DNA from 2 places in the Sinomonas soli genome. Region 2 is predicted to be linked to the other one. Evidence: riboswitches for the same ligand, from Rfam matches in the RefSeq annotation. Region 2 holds a riboswitch; the other holds the start of a gene.
The links. A riboswitch is a leader RNA that binds a small molecule or an ion and turns the genes downstream of it on or off. The one in region 2 is predicted to bind cyclic di-AMP.
Positions count from the first base shown of each region.

Region 1: linked by a shared signal. The riboswitch ahead of ACYVKZ_RS05260 (M23 family metallopeptidase) and the one ahead of ACYVKZ_RS06750 (aggregation-promoting factor C-terminal-like domain-containing protein) in region 2 are both predicted to bind cyclic di-AMP.

Region 1 is NZ_BAAGSN010000005.1:57,036-65,856, reverse strand. It holds gene serC (phosphoserine transaminase) at 1-851, opposite strand, end outside; gene ACYVKZ_RS05265 (metal-dependent transcriptional regulator) at 1,058-1,753, shown strand; cyclic di-AMP (ydaO/yuaA leader) riboswitch at 2,079-2,272, shown strand; gene ACYVKZ_RS05260 (M23 family metallopeptidase) at 2,276-3,067, shown strand; cyclic di-AMP (ydaO/yuaA leader) riboswitch at 3,276-3,442, shown strand; gene ACYVKZ_RS05255 (C40 family peptidase) at 3,462-4,193, shown strand; gene ACYVKZ_RS05250 (NlpC/P60 family protein) at 4,305-5,087, shown strand; gene ACYVKZ_RS05245 (HNH endonuclease) at 5,389-5,889, shown strand; gene mobA (molybdenum cofactor guanylyltransferase) at 5,925-6,608, shown strand; gene ACYVKZ_RS05235 (DUF6457 domain-containing protein) at 6,601-6,891, shown strand; gene ACYVKZ_RS05230 (molybdopterin-binding protein) at 6,888-8,258, shown strand; gene fdhD (formate dehydrogenase accessory sulfurtransferase FdhD) at 8,372-8,821, shown strand, end outside.
Region 2 is NZ_BAAGSN010000006.1:232,545-241,365, reverse strand. It holds gene ACYVKZ_RS06765 (HAMP domain-containing sensor histidine kinase) at 1-1,113, opposite strand, end outside; gene ACYVKZ_RS06760 (response regulator transcription factor) at 1,116-1,856, opposite strand; gene ACYVKZ_RS06755 (hypothetical protein) at 2,024-3,025, shown strand; gene ACYVKZ_RS06750 (aggregation-promoting factor C-terminal-like domain-containing protein) at 3,132-3,938, opposite strand; cyclic di-AMP (ydaO/yuaA leader) riboswitch at 3,946-4,138, opposite strand; gene ACYVKZ_RS06745 (winged helix-turn-helix domain-containing protein) at 4,781-5,605, shown strand; gene ACYVKZ_RS06740 (SixA phosphatase family protein) at 5,661-6,197, shown strand; gene ACYVKZ_RS06735 (hypothetical protein) at 6,160-6,777, opposite strand; gene ACYVKZ_RS06730 (TetR/AcrR family transcriptional regulator) at 6,815-7,459, opposite strand; gene ACYVKZ_RS06725 (YhgE/Pip domain-containing protein) at 7,456-8,821, opposite strand, start outside.

The DNA of each region.
Region 1 (8,821 bases), on a different contig from region 2:
GCCGAGTCCGCGGTCCGGGCGGCGGCCCACTCGAGGCCGCCCTGGGCGTTGAGCCACTCGATCTGCGCGTTCAGGCCCACGAGCGTGGTGAGGCTGGGCGTGTTGTACGTCTGGTTGAGCTTCGAGTTGTCGATCGCCGTCTTGAGGTCCAGGAAGTCCGGAATCCAGCGGCCCGAGGCCTTGATCTCCTCGGCGCGCTCGAGCGCGGCGGGGGAGAACAGCGCGAGCCACAGTCCGCCGTCGGACGCGAAGTTCTTCTGCGGGGCGAAGTAGTACACATCGCTCTGGGAGACGTCGACGGCGAGGCCGCCGGCGGCGCTCGTCGCGTCGATGACCACGAGCGAGCCCGGGTCGGCGCCCTCGACCCGCTGCACGGGGGCCGCGACGCCGGTCGAGGTCTCGTTCTGGGGCCACGCGTACACGTCCACCCCGGCCTCGGCACGCGGGGCAGGCCGCGTGCCGGGCTCGGAGGTGATGATCGAGGAGGCCTCGAGGAACGGCGCCTTGTCGGTGGCCTTGGCGAACTTGGACCCGAACTCGCCGAAGGAGAGGTGCTGCGCCTTGGAGCGCACCAGCCCGAAGGAGGCGACGTCCCAGAACGCAGTCGAGCCGCCGACTCCGAGGACGACCTCGTAGCCCTCGGGTGCGGCGAAGAACTCCTTGAGGCCCTCGCGCACGTTGCCCACGAGGTTCTTGACCGGTGCCTGGCGGTGGGAGGTGCCCAGCAGCGTCGAGCCCGCCGCGGCGATCGCGTCGACCTGCTCCTTGCGGACCTTGGACGGGCCTGCCCCGAAGCGGCCGTCCGCCGGCAGGAACTCGGCGGGGATCTGAAGCTGGCTGGTATCGCTCACGGGGGCGCCTCCTATGTGGATCCGGTGTAGGGGCGCGGGCTCGGGCCCTCCCGCCCCGGATCAAGTGTGCCGCACCCGCGAGCGGCCGTGCGAATCCGAGCCGGCGCCCCGTCGGGCGGCTAATCTGAGCAGATCAAAATAAGCTAGACTCGCTGTGGGGCGGTGAAGCGCACCGCCCGTCCCGCCGCCAGGAGCCCGCCCCGCGCATGTCCGACCTCATCGATACCACCGAGATGTACCTGCGAACCATCCTCGAGCTCGAGGAGGAGGGGATCACCCCCCTGCGTGCGCGCATCGCCGAGCGGCTCCGCCACTCGGGCCCCACGGTGTCGCAGACCGTGGCGCGCATGGAGCGCGACGGCCTGGTCGTGGTCTCGGGGGACCGGCACCTCCAGTTCACCGAGCAGGGCCACAAGCGCGCCGTCGAGGTCATGCGGAAGCACCGCCTCGCCGAGCGGCTCCTCGCGGACGTGATCGGCCTCGACTGGCCCTATGTCCACGACGAGGCCTGCCGGTGGGAGCACGTCATGAGCGAGCGCGTCGAGCGGCGCCTCTTCGAGCTGCTGGGGCGCCCGAGCGAGTCGCCCTACGGCAATCCGATCCCCGGCCTGGAGGCCCTCGGCGGGGAGTCGTCCGCGGGCTTCGGCGACGGCGTCGTCACCCTCGTGGAGGCGATGGGCGCCTATACGGCGGGCGCGCTCGTCGTCGTGTGCCGCCTGGCCGAGCCGATTCAGGTCGATCCCGAGCTCCTCGCCCAGCTCGAGGAGGGCGGCATCCGCCCGGGGGCGAAGGTGACGCTCGAGCGGGTCGGCGACTACATCTCCGTGCGCGTCGCGAGCGTCGACGGCGCCCTCGAGCTGCCCGCCGAGGTCGCCGCGCACGTCTTCGTCTCCATCGGCTGAGGCGCCGCTCCTCTCCCGTCTCTGTCCCCGTCTGCCGGCCGTCCCTTTTCCCCGTCCTGTGGCCGTCCTGCCGGGCCGCCGTAGCCGGTGGCCGCGCGGGTCCAGCGGCCGGCGGACGGCCTGTCGCCACCGTGATCGCACACGTCTTCACACAAAGGGACAAAAACTCTACCCGCTGGACTAATTGCTACCGGGGCGTAGCGTGTGAGCGATGTCTCACTAAAGATCACGGGAATATTACAGTGCGCCGTCATGGGCCTATGCTGGAGGCGGCGACGGGACATCGTCGCCGTTCCGCCCGTGCGCCGAGCTCTGCCAGCGGGAAGGAATCACAGCACCCTTATGGCAGAGGCGGGGGACCCACCGATGGCGGCCGCGGGCCGCCTTGGGGTGAAGCCGCAGCACGCTCGGTGCCCCGCCCCGGCCTGGCCGCGCGTGGTCCCCGTGCGGCTGGGCCGAGTCTGGACTCTCTGACCCGAACCCGACAGCTAACTCCGCAGGCGAGGACAGAGAGGGAATCGCTTGACTCAGTCAGCCGTGCGCGGCAGGCGGCGCGCGGAGACTCCGCCGCGCCCCAGGGCCGCCGCCGCAGGCTCCGATGCGGTCCGCCGCGGGCGCCGGGCCGCCGAGCGCCGCGGCCCGATGCGACAGCTGGCCGAGATCGCCGCCGTCGCCGGGGTCGGCCAGAAGGCCGGCGTGGCGCTCGCTGCCACGGGCCTCGTCCTGACCGTGACCGTGCCGACGGCCACGCAGGGCGCCGCCGCTACGGACACGGGCTCCGAGCAGCCGCAGGTCACCGCCGCCGCGGATGCCGTAGTCCCCTTTGCCCGCGCCGCAGTAGGCAGCGCCGCGGACCCGGACGGCCACCTCAAGCAGCTGCTCGGCGCCCAGTCCGCCGGCCGCCTCACGCCGGCGCAGGCACAGCACGCGCTCGGCGCCCCGCTCGCAGCGATGGAGCGCACCTCGCCGTTCGGCTACCGCGTGAGCCCCGTGACGGGCTCCGCGGGAGAGTTCCACCGCGGCCAGGACTTCGCTGCCCAGTGCGGCACTGCCGTCAGGGCAGCGGCCGGCGGGACCGTGACCTTCGCCGGCTGGCATCCCTACGGCGGCGGAAACCGCGTGGTCATCGACCACGGCAACGGCCTCGAAACGACCTACAACCACCTCTCCTCGTTCTCGGTCTCCGTGGGGCAGAAGGTGGACCGAGGGGCGGCCATCGCGCTCAGCGGCACCACAGGCGCCTCGACCGGGTGCCACCTCCACTTCGAGGTCATGGTCAGCGGCGAGGTCGTCGACCCCAACGGCTGGCTCTGAGAACCAACGACGGCGCGTGCGCGTCCCCGCCCTCTGCCCGGCGCCGCGAGGAGTCGGGAAGCCCCTCCAGAGACGCGCTGTGTCCGTTTCGTGATGACCTGTTTTCTGGCTGTGATCCGAATGTGACATTTCGAGCGGCCTCGGGTAAGGTCGTTCCTGTTCCAGCTCCTACCAAGTTGGAACATCCGGGAAGAACGCCGAGCTCTGCCACTTCCCGGAGCCGTTCGCACATTCCGTCTGGCAGAGGCGGGGGAACCACTTTCGGCCTTCTGCTGTCTGGAAGGCCTTGGGGTTAAGCAGCCTGGCTCCGCCAGGAGGCCGGATACTTTCCATCCGAACCCGACAGCTCACCTCGTAGGCATTGGGAGAGGCTACAACTGTGTCGACTCGCACGTTGACTGCGCGCCATCGCGCCCTACCGGTTCGCACGAGCCCGCTTGAGGCTGTTGCGCACGCGGTTTCCGGCAACGCCGGCACCATCGGCCGCCAAGCGGCCGTCATTGCGGCGGCTTCGGGGCTGATCATCAGCGCCGGGCTCCCCGCTCAGGCAGCAGAGACCTCCCGCGAGGCCTCCGCACTCTCCGACGTGGCCAGCGCCTCCGCGCCGAGCGTCGTCGCGTCCAATGAAGCCCAGGTCTCCTTCGAGCGCCCCGCCGTCCACTCGGTGGCGGCGCCGACCGTCGAGACGGCAGTCGAGCAGGCGGCGCAGTCCACTGCGCCCGCCGCCTCCCCGGCCTCCGAAGGCAGCCTCAGCGTCCAGTCGTCTGCGCCGCGCCTCGCGGCCGCGGCCAGCGCTCTCGGCTCGACTCTGGCAGGCATCGCCTACACCGGCATCGGCCACCCCTACGTGTGGGGCGGCACCACCCCGGCCGGCTGGGACTGCTCGGGCTTCACTCAGTGGGTCTACGCTCAGGCTGGCATCAGCATCCCCCGCGTCCAGGCCTGGTCCATCATGCACCAGACGGCGACGCCCGCCCCCGGTGACCTGGTGGTCCAGAACGGCGGCGCTCACGTGGGCATCTACGTGGGCAACGGGATGATGATCAGCGCTCTCAACCCTTCACAGGGCACGCTGCTCCATGCGGTGAACGCTACCGGCTCGTCCGTCTTCTACACCCTCAACTGAGACCAATCCGCATTCTGGGCGGCGCGATGGACCGTGACCATGGCGCCCCGCCTTCTGGGCTGACCCCCTGCTGCCCTGAAGGACACGAAAACAGAGAGAGAACCCCCTGATATGACCACTCGTGCAGGCATTGCCCGCCACCGCGCGGACAACACCTCCTCGCTGGCCGTCATCGCGAAGGCCGTCACCGAGAACGCAGGCGGCGTCGGCCGCCAGGCCGCAGTCATCGCCGCGGCCGGCGGTCTCGTGCTGACCGGCGGCGTCGCGGCCAACGCCGCAGAGGCCCCCTCGCAGCGCGAGGCCTCCGCCCCGGCCGCGCTCGACGTCGCCAACGCCGTCCAGGCCCCCATCTCCGCCGAGGCCAACGCCAACGTGAGCTTCGAGCGCCCGGCCGTCGAGTCTGTCGCCGCCCCGGTCGTCCAGGCTCCGGCTCCGGCCGCCGCCCCCGCTGCGCCGGTGGCGCAGGCGAGCACCGAGACCCAGGTCGCCGCCGCCCCCGCGAAGGTCCAGGCCGCAGCCTCCACCGCCGTGGACGCCCCCGCCGCCAAGCCCGCCGCCTCCTCGGGCATGGGCGCCGCGATCGCCGCCGCCGCGTACGCACAGCTCGGTGTGGCGCAGGACTGCACCATGCTCGCCACCAACTCGCTGGCTGCCGTGGGCATCCACTACCACGGCTGGCCGGCTGGCTACCTGTCGCTCGGCCGCACGGTGAGCGCCGCGGAGGCGCAGCCGGGTGACCTCGCCTACTACGCCGACGGCGGCATGGGCATGGCCCACATCGCGGTCTACGTCGGCAACGGCATGGCCGTGCACGGCGGCTGGAACGGCGGCACCACCGCGCTGTTCAGCGTCAACGTCGGCTCCGGCCCGGTCTTCATCCGCGTCGGCGGCTGAGCCAGCCGATCCCGGAACTCCCTCGACGGCGCCCCCTCCTGCACGGGAGGGGGCGCCGTCGTGGTGTCTCTGGGGGCGCAGGCCCCTCGCGGATCCAGGGGCCCTCAGGGGCCCGGCCTCACCCCGGAGGAGGTCGCTCCCGGAGGTGTCCGGCGGGTGAAGCTTTGCGGGCACGTCGGTGCCGACGGGCCCCGCGTTCGTTGAATGGAGCGGCAGTTCAGTACTCTTGGAGAGTCAGCCCGGCTATGCACAGGGCAGCCGGCCCTGTGCCCCTGACCGGGTACGGCCGTGAGGAATGCGCATGCGCACACTCGTTCTCAATGCTGGATACGAACCGCTCGCGGTGGTCACCTTCCGCCGTGCGCTCGTGCTGGTGCTCGCCGGAAAGGCGAGCGTCGTGGCGGAAGACGGCGAGCCAGTCGTCGGACCGCGCGATGTGCTCGGGCGCCCGTCGGTGATCCTGCTCCATCGGTACATCAGGCCACGGCGCACCCATGTGACCGCGGTCAGCAGACGCGGTGTGCTCCGGCGGGACGCCCATGCGTGCGCCTACTGCGGCAACGCGGCCCACACGGTGGACCACGTGCTCCCGCGCTCCCGCGGAGGCGCCGAATCCTGGGAGAACCTCGTGGCGTGCTGCCTGCGGTGCAACAACGTCAAGGGCGACCACACGCCCGCGGAGATGGGCTGGAAGCTGCGCTTCACGCCGTCCGAGCCCGTCGGCGTCGTCTGGCAGATCAAGGAACTGGAGAAGCCGGTCGCGCAATGGGGCCCCTTCCTTGCCCCGGAGTCGGCAGCCTGACGCCCCAGCACCCCGCCCGGGAGTCAGCCCGGCCCGTGCCCGGCTACGACGCGGTCGTCCTCGCGGGCGGTCGCGCCTCACGCCTCGGCGGATACCCCAAACCTCAGCTGGCCTACCGCGGCGTCACCCTTCTCGAGCGCGCTCTCGGCGCCGTCGCCGGGGCGCGCTCGGTCGCCGTCGTGGGCCCTAGGCCCGGACAGCCGGGCGGACCCCCCGCGCCCACGGGCCCTCACAGTCCCGAGGGGCCGGCGGCCGTGGTGTTCACGCGCGAGGAACCGCTGTACGCAGGTCCTGTTGCGGCCCTCGCCGCGGGCCTCGCCGCGCTGCCCGGCGGGCCCGGGGAGGCACCGGGCTGGGTCGCGGTGATGGCGGCCGACCTGCCGCGCGCCGATGCCGCCGTCGCGGCCCTGCTCGGGGCCGCGGCCGCGGACCCGGACTGCGACGGGATCCTCGGTGAGGACGACGGCGGCCGCGCCCAGCCGCTGCTCTCCCTGTTCCGCCGGGCGCCCCTGGCCTCCGTCCTCGACGCGCTGGCCCGCGACGGCGCCCTCGCCAACCGTCCGATGAAGCACCTCGTTGCTAGGCTGGCCCTGCTGCCCCTGCGGCTGCCGCCGGGTTCCTCGGCCGACGTCGACACCTGGGACGCCGCGCGGCGCTGGGGCATCGAGGGCCCGGACGTGCCGGGCCGAGCGCCACGGCAGGAGGAAGCCCATGAGTGATCCAGAGAAGGACGCACTGCTGCGCGCGTGGTGCGCGGAGCTCGCCCAGGAGCTCGGGCTCGGGGACCTGGACGTCGACATCGACGCGGTCCTCGGCCTCGCCGGCGTCGCGGCCCACTCGGTGGTGCGCCCGGCGGCCCCCCTCACCACCTTCCTCGCCGCCTACGCCGCGGGCCTCGCCGCGGGGAGCGGGCGGGCGGAACCCCGTGAAGCCATGCAGAGCGCGGTGGCCGAGGCCCTCGAGGCCGTGAAGTCGCGCAGGTCGGCCGGGACCGAGGGATGACCCCCGGCCCGGACGCGGCCGGCACCCAGCACGCACTGCACCTCACCTGGTCCGAGGCCCGGGCCGTCGCCTCCTCGGCGGCCAGCCCGCTCCCTCCTGCGGAGGTGCCCCTGGCCCAGGCCCGTGGCCGCACCCTCGCCGGACGGCTCGCAGCGCTGCGCGACATGCCGCACTACACCTCTTCTGCGATGGATGGCTGGGCCGTGTGCGGCACCGGGCCCTGGATCATGGCGGAGCCCGGCGAACCGCTCACCGCCCACCAGGCCGTTCCCATCGTCACCGGCGGGGCGCTCCCTCCGGGGGCCCGCGCCGTCCTCCGACGCGAGTACGGTGAAGTGGCCCCTGACGAGGACGGCCTGCCCCACCTGCGGCTCTCCGCCGCCGCGCCGCCCGGCGCCCCGGGGGGCGGCGCGGACCTGCGCCCGGCGGGCGAGGAGGCCCGCGAGGGGGAGACCCTCCTGAAGGACGGGGCAGCGCTCGGCCCGGCCCAGCTGGCGCTCGCGGCGCTGGCCGGCCACGACGCTCTCCGGGTCACGGGCCGGCCCCTGGTGAAGCTCGTGCGGACCGGCGGCGAGGTCGTCGAGAGCGGGCTGCCCGGCCCTGGCCTCGTCCGCGACGTCTTCAGCTACCTCCTCCCGCCGCTCATCGAGGCCTACGGCGGCATCCTCATCGCCCACGAGAAGATCGGCGACGACGCCGCCGAGTGGGCGGCAGCCCTCGCCGACCGTCCCGGCCGCGGGCCGGACGCGTCCGACGGCGGCACGGCGGGCGCGGAGCCGAGCGCGGCGGACGTCGTGGTCACGACGGGGGGAACCGGAAAGGGCGGGTCCGACCACTTCCGGGACATCGTCGCGGCGATGGGCGGCCGCCTCCTGGTCGACGGGATCGCGATGCGCCCCGGACACCCCACCGTGCTTGCGGAGCTGCCCGACGGGCGCTTCTTCCTCGGGCTGCCCGGGAACCCTCTGGCCGCTGTGGTGGGGCTCGCGACCGTGGGGGAGCCGCTGCTCGCCGCACTGTCGGGCCGGGAACCGGTGGAGCCCACGGACCTCCCCTCGGGCGAGGCCTTCGAGCCGGAGCTCAGGCGCACGCGGGTGATCCCCTTCCGCCGCATGTACGGCATGGCGTCGCCCGCCTCTGGGGTTGGATCCGGCATGCTGCGCGGTCTCGCCCGCGCCGACGGGTTCATGGTGGTCCCGCCCCACGGTCTCGAGCTCGCCGCCCCCGTGCCGTGCCTGCCGCTCCCGTGGGGACGCCCGCTCGGCGCCCCCACGCCGTCGTCCGCACCGTCCGCGCAGAAGGCGAGGCCGAAGCGGCGCCCGGTGGCCTCCAAGGACCCGGTGGACTGGAGCGCGCTCGACGCCTGAGGAGCCGAAGGGCCACGGGCGGCCCCTTCGGACGGCGCCGGGACGCGGACGCCGCGGAGCAGGCGGGACAATGGAGCTGGGGCACATGCCTCGAACGATGTGAGGAGGGCGCCGTGGGCCGGCTGAGCCAGCGCCGCAAGGTGCACAAGTACGTGCTGGGCAGCGAGTACCCGGTCCGGCACAAGGAGGACGTGCTCGCCGTCGAGGAGCCCCTCGAGATCCGCCTCACCGGCCCGGCCGGGACGCTCACCTACAGCGTCACGATGCGCACGCCGGGCGACGACTTCGACCTCGTCGCCGGCTTCCTCGTCTCCGAGGGCGTCATCTGGGAGGCGGACCAGCTGGTGTCGGAGCGCTTCTGCGCCGGCGAGGACGAGGAGGGGCGCCAGACCTTCAACGTGGTCGACGCCCAGCTGCGCCCCGGCGTCGCGGTCCCGGACCTCGGACGGAACGTGGTGACCTCGAGTGCCTGCGGGATCTGCGGCACGGACTCCATCGAGTCGGTCCGGCGCACCTCGCGCCACAGCCCCGCCCAGGACACCGTGGCCGTCCTTCCCGAGCTC
Region 2 (8,821 bases):
GTCCGGTGCAATGACCTTCTGGTCCGTGACCGTCTCCACGAGCAGCTGGGTGAGGTCCACCGGCCCCCGCTTGAGCGGCTGGCCCTCGTCGAGCCGGGCCAGCGTCAGCAGGTCCTCCACGAGCCGGGACATCCGCAGCGACTGCGACTCCACACGCCCGAGCGATTCCGCGCCCTGGTCGGTGAGCGGCTCCGTCAGGCGCAGCATGTCCGTGTAGCCGCGGATCGCCGTGAGGGGGGTGCGCAGCTCGTGCGAGGCGTCGGCGACGAACTGGCGCACCTTCATCTCCGAGGCCTGGCGCGCCTCGAGGGCGCCGGAGACGTTGTCCAGCATCCGGTTGAGCGCGTTCCCCACCTGGCCGACCTCGGTCCCGGGGTTGGCGGCCGAGTCGGGAACCCGCACCGCGAGCGCCACCTCGCCGGCCTCGAGCGGCAGCTGCGCCACCTGTCCGGCCACGCGGGAGAGCTCGTCCAGGGGCTTCATGGTGCGCCGGATGATCACCGTGCCGAGCAGCCCGACGAGCACGAGCCCGCCGAGGGACACAGTGACGGTGGTGAGCACGAGCGATCCGAGGGTCGCCTGCATCGAGGTCAGCGGGAGACCGGTCACGACGACGTCGCCGTTGGCGACCTGGACGGCGACGAGCCGGAACGACCCGGCGCTGAGGTGCCGGTCGACGGCGCCGGTCGCGCCGCCCGGTCCGCCGGGGCCCTGGCTGCCAGCAGGGATCGCGGCGAGCGCATCGGCGTCGGACTGCGTGATCGAGACGATCTTGCCGTCGGCCGTGCGCAGCCCGCTCGTGACGAGGACCCCGTTGCTGATCCTCGCGCTGAGGGTGCCGGCGCCCTGGCCGGGCGCATCCAGCGGGTCGCGGCGGAGGCCGCCCGAGGGGGTGCCGAATTCCACGGCACGGTGGCTCGCCTGGGCCAGCTGCCCGTCGAGCTGCTGGGTGAGCACCCGGTCCATGGTCGCGTACAGGAGGGTGCCCACCACGGTGCAGATGCCCACGAGCAGGAGCATCACCACGAGGACGAGCTTGGTCCGCAGGTGCCACGTGTCGGGGTGGAGCCAGCTGCGCCCCGAACGCGGTTCCGCGCCCGAGAGCTTGCTCATGGTCATGCCTCTGCTGGCTTGATGACGTACCCGGCGCCGCGGACGGTGTGGATCATCGGGGCGCGGTCCACGTCGATCTTCTTGCGCAGGTAGGAGATGTAGAGCTCCACGATGTTGGCCTGGCCGCCGAAGTCGTACTGCCACACGCGGTCGAGGATCTGGGCCTTGCTGACCACGCGCTTGGGGTTCTCCATGAGGTAGCGCAGGAGCTCGAACTGGGTTGCGGTGAGCTGGATGTCGTCGCCCCCACGGGTTACCTCACGGGTGTCCGTGTTGAGCACGAGGTCGCCGACCACGAGCTCGGCGTCGTCCTGGGCGGCCACGCCGGAGCGCTGGACGAGACGGTGCAGGCGCAGCATGACCTCCTCCATGCTGAACGGCTTCGTGACGTAGTCGTCGCCGCCGGCCGCGAGGCCCGTGATGCGGTCCTCGACCGCGTCCTTGGCGGTGAGGAACAGCGCGGGCACCTCGGGCATGAACTGGCGGATGCGCGTGAGGGCCTCGACGCCGTCGAAGCCGGGCATCATGACGTCGAGCACGAGGACGTCGGGCCGGAACTCCCTGGCGGCCTTGACGGCCGAGGGCCCGTCCGAGGCCACCTGCACGCTCCAGCCCGCCATGCGCAGGCCCATGCTCATGAGCTCGGACAGGCTCGGCTCGTCGTCCACCACGAGGGCGCGGATCGGCGTGCCGTCGGGGTGCGTCAGCGCCGGCAGATTGTTGGTGGAGAAGGGGCTTGCCATGGTTCCAGCCTCCCTGTGACGGATTGTCCGAGCCTGAGCGCGGGCTGTGAACGCCCTGTGCACGCAAGCCTAGCCCGGTCACAGAAGCCGCAGGCGGCCGGCACAGCCCGGACACAGCATCCGCGCCAACCCTGATACCAGAACGCCGCACCCTCGAGGAGGACACCATGGACCACAACGATTCACCCCGCCCAGACGGGCACCGCCCCACCGAGCCGACCGTCCCGCAGGAGACGGTCGCCTCGCCGTACGGCGAGCACGGCGGCTACCGCGAGCACGACGACGCGTCCCGCCCGGGTGCCGCGCCCTCCGCCGGCTGGGGCGCGGCGCAGGAGCAGACCCAGCAGTACCCCGGCTGGGGCGCCCCGCAGCAGGGCGCGCCGCAGCAGGGCGCCCCGCAGCAGGGCGCGCCGCAGCAGGGCGGCGTCCGGCAGACCGACCAGACCCAGCAGTACCCGGGCTGGGGCGCCCCGCCGGAGCAGCTCTACGCCCAGCCCGCCCCGGGCTGGGGTGCGGCGGGGGGCAAGGGGCCGCACGCTCCTGCCGGGCGGTGGCGCGGCCTCACCTCGACCCAGAAGGGCGTCGCGGCTGCGGCGGCAGCCGTCGTGATCGCCGGAGGAGCCGGCGCCGCCGTGTGGGCGGCGAACTCCTCCAACGCGTCCACGGACAGCAGCGCCGCGAACGGCTTCGGCGGCGCGGCCGGCCAGGGCGGGTTCGGCCCGCAGGGCGGCACGGGCGGCCAGGGCGGAACCGGCCAGCAGGGCGGCAGCGGGGCCCAGGGCAGCACGCGCGGCTTCGGGGGCGCCGGCGGGGTCGGCATCGGGATGCTCGGCCAGATGCTGCACGGCGAGTTCGTCGTGGTCCAGGGCAGCACGAACGTCACGATGGTCGAGCAGACCGGCACGGTGACGGCCGCATCCGGGCAGTCCGTCACGGTCAAGAGCAGCGACGGCTTCCAGCAGACCTACGCGCTCTCGTCCTCGACCCAGATCGCCGCCCGCGGGATGCGGGGACGCGGTGCCTCCGGCAGCGGGACCTCCGGCACCGAGACCCTCGCCCAGGGCGAGACGGTGAGCGTCATGGCACTCAAGGACGGCCTCGCGGCCCAGACGGTCATGATCACCGGCACCGGAACTGGAACCGGGACGGGTTCCGGCACCTCGAGCTGAAGCGGCCCTCCGCGGGATACCACAACGGCGCCGCCGGCCTCGAACGTGAGGCGGGCGGCGCCGTCGTGCGCAGCGGGGCGGCTCAGGCCGTGCCCGGCAGCAGCCCTCAGTACCAGTTGTGGGCGAGGTGGAACGCGAGAGCGTTCGCGGGCGAGCCGTAGCTCTTCTTGATGTAGTCAAGGCCCCAGTCGATCTGGGTCTTGTAGTTGGTCTGCCAGTCCGCGCCCACGGACGCCATCTTGCTGCCCGGGAGAGACTGCACGATCCCGTAGGCCCCGGAGCTGGCGTTGGTGGCCGTGGTCGACCAGCCGGACTCCTTGTTCCACAGCGTGACCAGGGCGCTCATCTGGTCCTGTCCCCAGCCGAACGCCGAGAGCCGGCTCGCGGCGTAGGCCTGGGCGGCCGCCGGGTCGTTGACCGGCTGTGCCGCCGCGGCGGCCTTGGCTGCGGCTGCGGCTGCCTGGTCGGCTGCGGCCTTGTCCGCCGCCGCCTTGTCGGCTGCGGCCTTGTCCGCGGCACTCTTGTCGGCTGCGGCCTTGTCCGCGGCAGCCTTGGCAGCGGCGGCCTTGTCGGCTGCCGCCTTGTCTGCTGCCGCCTTGTCCGCAGCGGCGCGCGCATCGCTGCTCGCCTGGGCGAGCGCGCTCGGCTGGCTCGGGCTCGGGGTCTGCGCGGCGGCGGACGCCGAGGGGGCCGTCACCGAGGCGGTGCGGGCGAGGTCAGCCGAGTTCGCGGTGGCTGCCGCGCCTCCGCCGGCAACGGCGAGGAGGCCGAGGGACAGGGCGACGACCGCGCTCCGGTTGCCGAAGCGGTCAGTTCCCTTCTTCGCGGCACGGGCCAGGGCGGAACGGTTCGGGGCGACGGCTCGGCGTCGGCCATGAGGGCGCGCGGAAGCGCGGTCAGGGGTCTTGCTCACAAGCGTAAGGGCCTCTCGTTTGCGCCTGCGAAGTTAGCTGTCGGGTTCGGATGAGAGTCATCCGGCCCGGCCAGTGGCACGGGCTTCACCCCGAGGCCGCCATGAATGCGCGTAGCACTGGGCGCGGCCGCTGAGTGGGTCCTCCGTCTCTGCCTCCTACGTCCCCCCAGGCCGTCGGCAGAGCTCGGCGGACAGGGCCTGAGGGATGCCAGCCGTGGGGCGGGCACCAGACCACTGTAGGGGAACCGACCCCTGATTGTCACATTTGGGTAACAGCAGATTCGTCAGCTGCCGGACCGGGCAAGCAGCCGCGCCCGCGTGCGGTGTAGACCATGTGGTCCGGCCATGTCCAGCCGCGCGAAGCTGCGGCGCGCCTGCGTGTCGAGTCACGTCCACGGTGTGAGATCGGCCGCGCACGGCCTCACCCGCCCCCAAAGGCCAGAGTGGTCGAATATTGTTCGACAAAGAGCCGACCGCTTCTCGAAACTGTGAAAATATCTGTTCACATTCTCAGATCACCGAATTGTGATTCCTATCACAACCCTCGCGGTCTGTCTCGCATGGTGAGACAAACCCGACAATGTTACTTGCCTGTAGCCATTGTTACGGGACACACTCTCACTGTGAACAAAGACTCAGCAGCACCTGCAGCCGCAGACCGCCGCCTCGCCGGGACACCCTCCGGCCGAACCGCATGCTGCTGTCGAATGCCGAGCTAACTGCACCACCCCAGCACTCAGCCCCAGTCTTTTCGCCGCCCAGCGTCGGGCATCCACCGCCAGGCGGGCGCTTCTGCTCCGCATTCGAAGCCTTCACGGCTAGCAGTCTCACGAGGTTCATCCATGTCTGTTGCATCCGGCTACGTCCACATCTCTGTCCGCAACGCCCAGAAGGCCCAGAAGCCGGGCCACCGCCAGCCCTTCAGTGCCCACTTCGGCGGCGCCGAGGCGTACCAGCACGGCGCCGCCGCGGCCCGCACCCCGTCCCTGGGCGCCGTCCAGGACGCCGCGCCCATGACAGCCCCGACCCCGGTCATCCAGCCGGGCGCCGAGCCGGTCCGCGCGGTCACGGCGGACAACGTCGCCCACGGCTTCGTGCTCTACGTGGGTCTCTCCGAGCAGCAGGCCGCCGCCGCCGGGACCTCGATCGCGCGCATCGCCCAGGAGCTCCGGGCCTACGCCCAGTCGCTCGTCGAGGGCGTCGAGAGCTACGCCGCGGTGGCCGTGGCGCCTGCGAGCGCGCCGGGCTCCCCGCTCGACGTCGTGCGCTCCACCTTCGGCGACCCGACCGTGTCCGTCCGGCAGCCGCGCCCGGAGCCGCGCCCCGCGGTGTCCGATTCCCGCCCTGCCGGCGTGCTCATCGACCTCGCCCGGCGGGAGGTGCACCTCGACGGCGAGACGCTCAACCTCACGTTCAAGGAGTTCGAGCTCCTGAACTACCTCGTCGAGAACGGCACGCGCACCGTGAGCCGGGACGAGCTCCTCGAGAGCCTGTGGAAGAACGCCGAGGAGGTGCCCAACGAGCGCACCATCGACGTCCACATCCGCCGCCTGCGTTCCAAGCTCGGCAGGCTCGCGAACACCGTCCGCACGGTGCGGGGCCAGGGCTACCGCTTCTACGAGCACCCCGAGGTCATCGTCTGGGCCGCGCCCGAGTACTCGATCTGACGGTCCGCCGATCCGGCCGCGGCCGGGCCCTGCTGCCCGGCCGTAGGCTGGTGGCGTGAGCAAGCACCACCTCAAGCGCCTCATCGTCCTCCGCCACGCGAAGGCCGCGTGGCCCGAAGGGGTCCCGGACGCCGAGCGGCCGCTCGCCGAGCGCGGGCACGCGGACGCCCCCGAGGCGGGCAGATGGCTCGTCAAGCACCACGTCATCCCCGACTTCATCCTCTGCTCGACGGCGCTGCGCACCCGCCAGACCACCACGTGGGTCTGCGAGGAGCTCGGGGACCGGGCACCCACGCCGAAGCTTGAGTCCGGCCTCTATGCGGCGAGCGCCGCGCGCATGCTCGCCGTGGTCAACCACGTCCCGGAGACGGTGCGGTCCCTGCTGATCGTCTCCCACATGCCCGGCGTGCAGGACCTCGCGCTGCGCCTCGCCTCGCGCGACTCCGACCAGGACGCCTACATGGACGCCGCGAGCCACTTCCCGACCACCGGTCTTGCCGTCTTCGAGACCGAGACGCCCTGGGCCGAGCTCGACGGCCAGGATGCCCGGCTGGTCAGCTTCGCCGTGCCGCGTTCGAAGAAGAAGGGCTGACGCGGCTCCGCGTCTGGGCTGGCGTGCGCGGCGCTCCGGCGCGCTGGGGCGTCCGTGCCGCGGTGCTGCGGGCCCGGGCCGGGGCCGCTCTCGTGGGGGCAGGCTTTGCAGCGGACGACGGCGCGCGGTTCGGACGGCGCGCGCCCGCACCGGCGGCGGGGCGGGCCCGCACGGCGGGCCTGCGGGACTCGGGCCAGACGGCTCCGCCCAGCAGCATCGCGAGCGTGGCGGCGGCGGCCACCAGGGCGCCGAAGAAGAACGGATCGGCGTCGCGGCTCGAGACCGTCGTGACGCTGTTCGGATCCTGGTCCCAGGCGAGGCCGAGCAGGCGCAGGAATGCGAGTCCGGAGCCGATGGCCAGCGACGAGCCCACCGCGGCGAGCCCCGCGATGAGGTAGCGCGACATGCCCAGCACGGCATAGAGGGCGCAGGCCACGAACGCGCCGAGGCCCGCGAGCGCGAGGGCGGCCGCGCCGCCGTCCAGGGTGAGGCCCGCGACGACGCACAGGAGGACGGCCGCGCCCGCGGCCCAGAGCGTCGCCCGGGCGCTCGTGCGCAGGGGGCGGAAACGGCTGGCCATGCCTCCAGTGTGACAGCAGCCAGTGCTGTTGCTGCTGTTACTGCTGTTGCTGGGGCGATGACGTGTCGCCTGCCGGCCGCCCGAGGCCGAAGGCTCCGGCCGCCACGGCCACGACCGCCTCGACGGCAGGTTCCGCCGGCTTCGCCGGCACCGCGGAGACCCGGTCCACGCCGACCATGAACGCCGCCCCGAAGAGGGCGGTGGCGACCACCTCGAGGTCCTGGCCCGGAGCCGGCCGCACCTGCGCGGCCACCCGCTCGAGGGCCGCGCGGATCTCGGCGAGCACCACGGCCCGCATCCCGGCGAGTACCGGCTGCCACGTGCCGCCGGCGCGCCACTGCTCGCCCATCCACAGGCGCACGAACGCCGGGTACGCCTCGATGAAGTCCAGCGCCCGGCCGACCATGCCGCGGACCTCGGCGAGGGGCTCCGGGCCCGCCCCGGCCGCCTCGGAGGGGCGTCGCAGGGCGTCCATGAGGATCTCCATGCCGTAGTCGAGGAGCTGGGCCACGAGCTCGTTCTTGCTGCCGAAGTTGTAGTAGACCGTGCCCTTGGCGACTCCCGCAGCCGCGGCGATCTCGTCCACGGTCACCGCCTCGGCCCCGCGTTGGCCGATGAGCTCGATTGCGGCGTTGAAGAGCCGCTGCCGGGTCGCGAGGGTGCGGGGCGTCGCGCGGCTCATACCGTGATCTCCGGTTGGAGGGCCTTGAGCCGCCAGGTCATGTTCTTGCGGGTGCCGAGGAGGTTGAGCACCCCGCCCAGCAGGGTGTAGCCGATCAGGCCCAGCACGATCGGCAGGATGCCGGACGTGTCCCCGCCGTAGATGAGGTGCCGCATGCCCGTGACCACGTAGCCCATGGGGAGGACCTGGTGCGCCACCTGGAACGCGGCGGGCGTCACCTGCCAGGGGAACGTCCCGCCCGAGGAGACGAGCTGGAGGATGAGCAGGATCAGCACCACGAACTTCCCGCTCGTCCCCAGCAGCGAGATGATGCCCTGGATCAGGGCGCTGAACGCGATCCCCCCGAGCATGAGGAACAGCCACATGAGCAGCGGGTGCGCGGGGTCCAGGCCGAGCGCGAAGTCGACCACCGCCGTCAGGAGGGTCGCCTGCGCCGCCGAGACCACGGCGAACGGCAGCCAGCCTCCGAGCGCGACCTTCCAGGCCGGGGCGTTCGAGGCGAGGGCGCGCAGGGTGAACGGGCGCATCGCCTGGGTCAGCATGAAGATGCCCACCCACATCGCCAGGGAGAGGAAGAAGGGGGCGAGCCCCGCGCCGTAGGAGGCGGCCTTGGTCTGCGCCGCGTGCTCGACGGCGACCGGGTCGCCCATGACGTTGGCGAGCTGCTGGGTCTGCTGCTGGGAGGGGTTCGGTACCTTCCCGGCCCCGGCCGCGAGGCCCCGGGCGAGGTCGTGGGAGCCCGCGTCGGCCTGCGCGGCGCCGTCTCGGAGCTGCGCCGCGCCGGTGTCGAGCTTCGCCGCACCGGCATCGAGGGTGCGGGTCCCGTCCAGCGCCGCGTGTTCGCCGGAGGCGAGCTGCGCCGCCCCCGCGGACAGCGAGCGGGCGCCATCGTCCGCCTGCCCGATCGCCCCGGTGAGGGCCGGCATGCCCGCGGCGAGCTGCGCGGCGCCGTCGGCCACCTGCTGGGAGCCGGCCGCGAGCTGCTGGACCTGCCCCGCGGCGGTGTGCAGCTGCTTCGCGGCGTCGGCGGCCGGTGCCGAGGCCTGGGCGGCGAGGTCCGAGACGACCGCGTCGGCCTGGGCCTGGGTGAGCACGCCCGATGCCACGAGGGCCTGCGTGCTCTGGCGGGCGCGGTCCGGCAGTGCCGCGTTCGCGGCGTCTGCGGCAGCCACCGCGGCCTGGACCTTGCTGCTGAGGGCGGCGTTGCCCGCGGCGACCTGCGCGGCACCGTCGGCGAGGCGCCGGGTCTCCGCGGGAAGCGGGCCGGTGGAGGTGCGCAGCGTGTCGAGGCCGGAGGCGAGCTGGGCGGACCCGTCGCGCAGCTGGTCGGCACCGCTGCTGAGCCGCTCCTGTCCGGCCAGG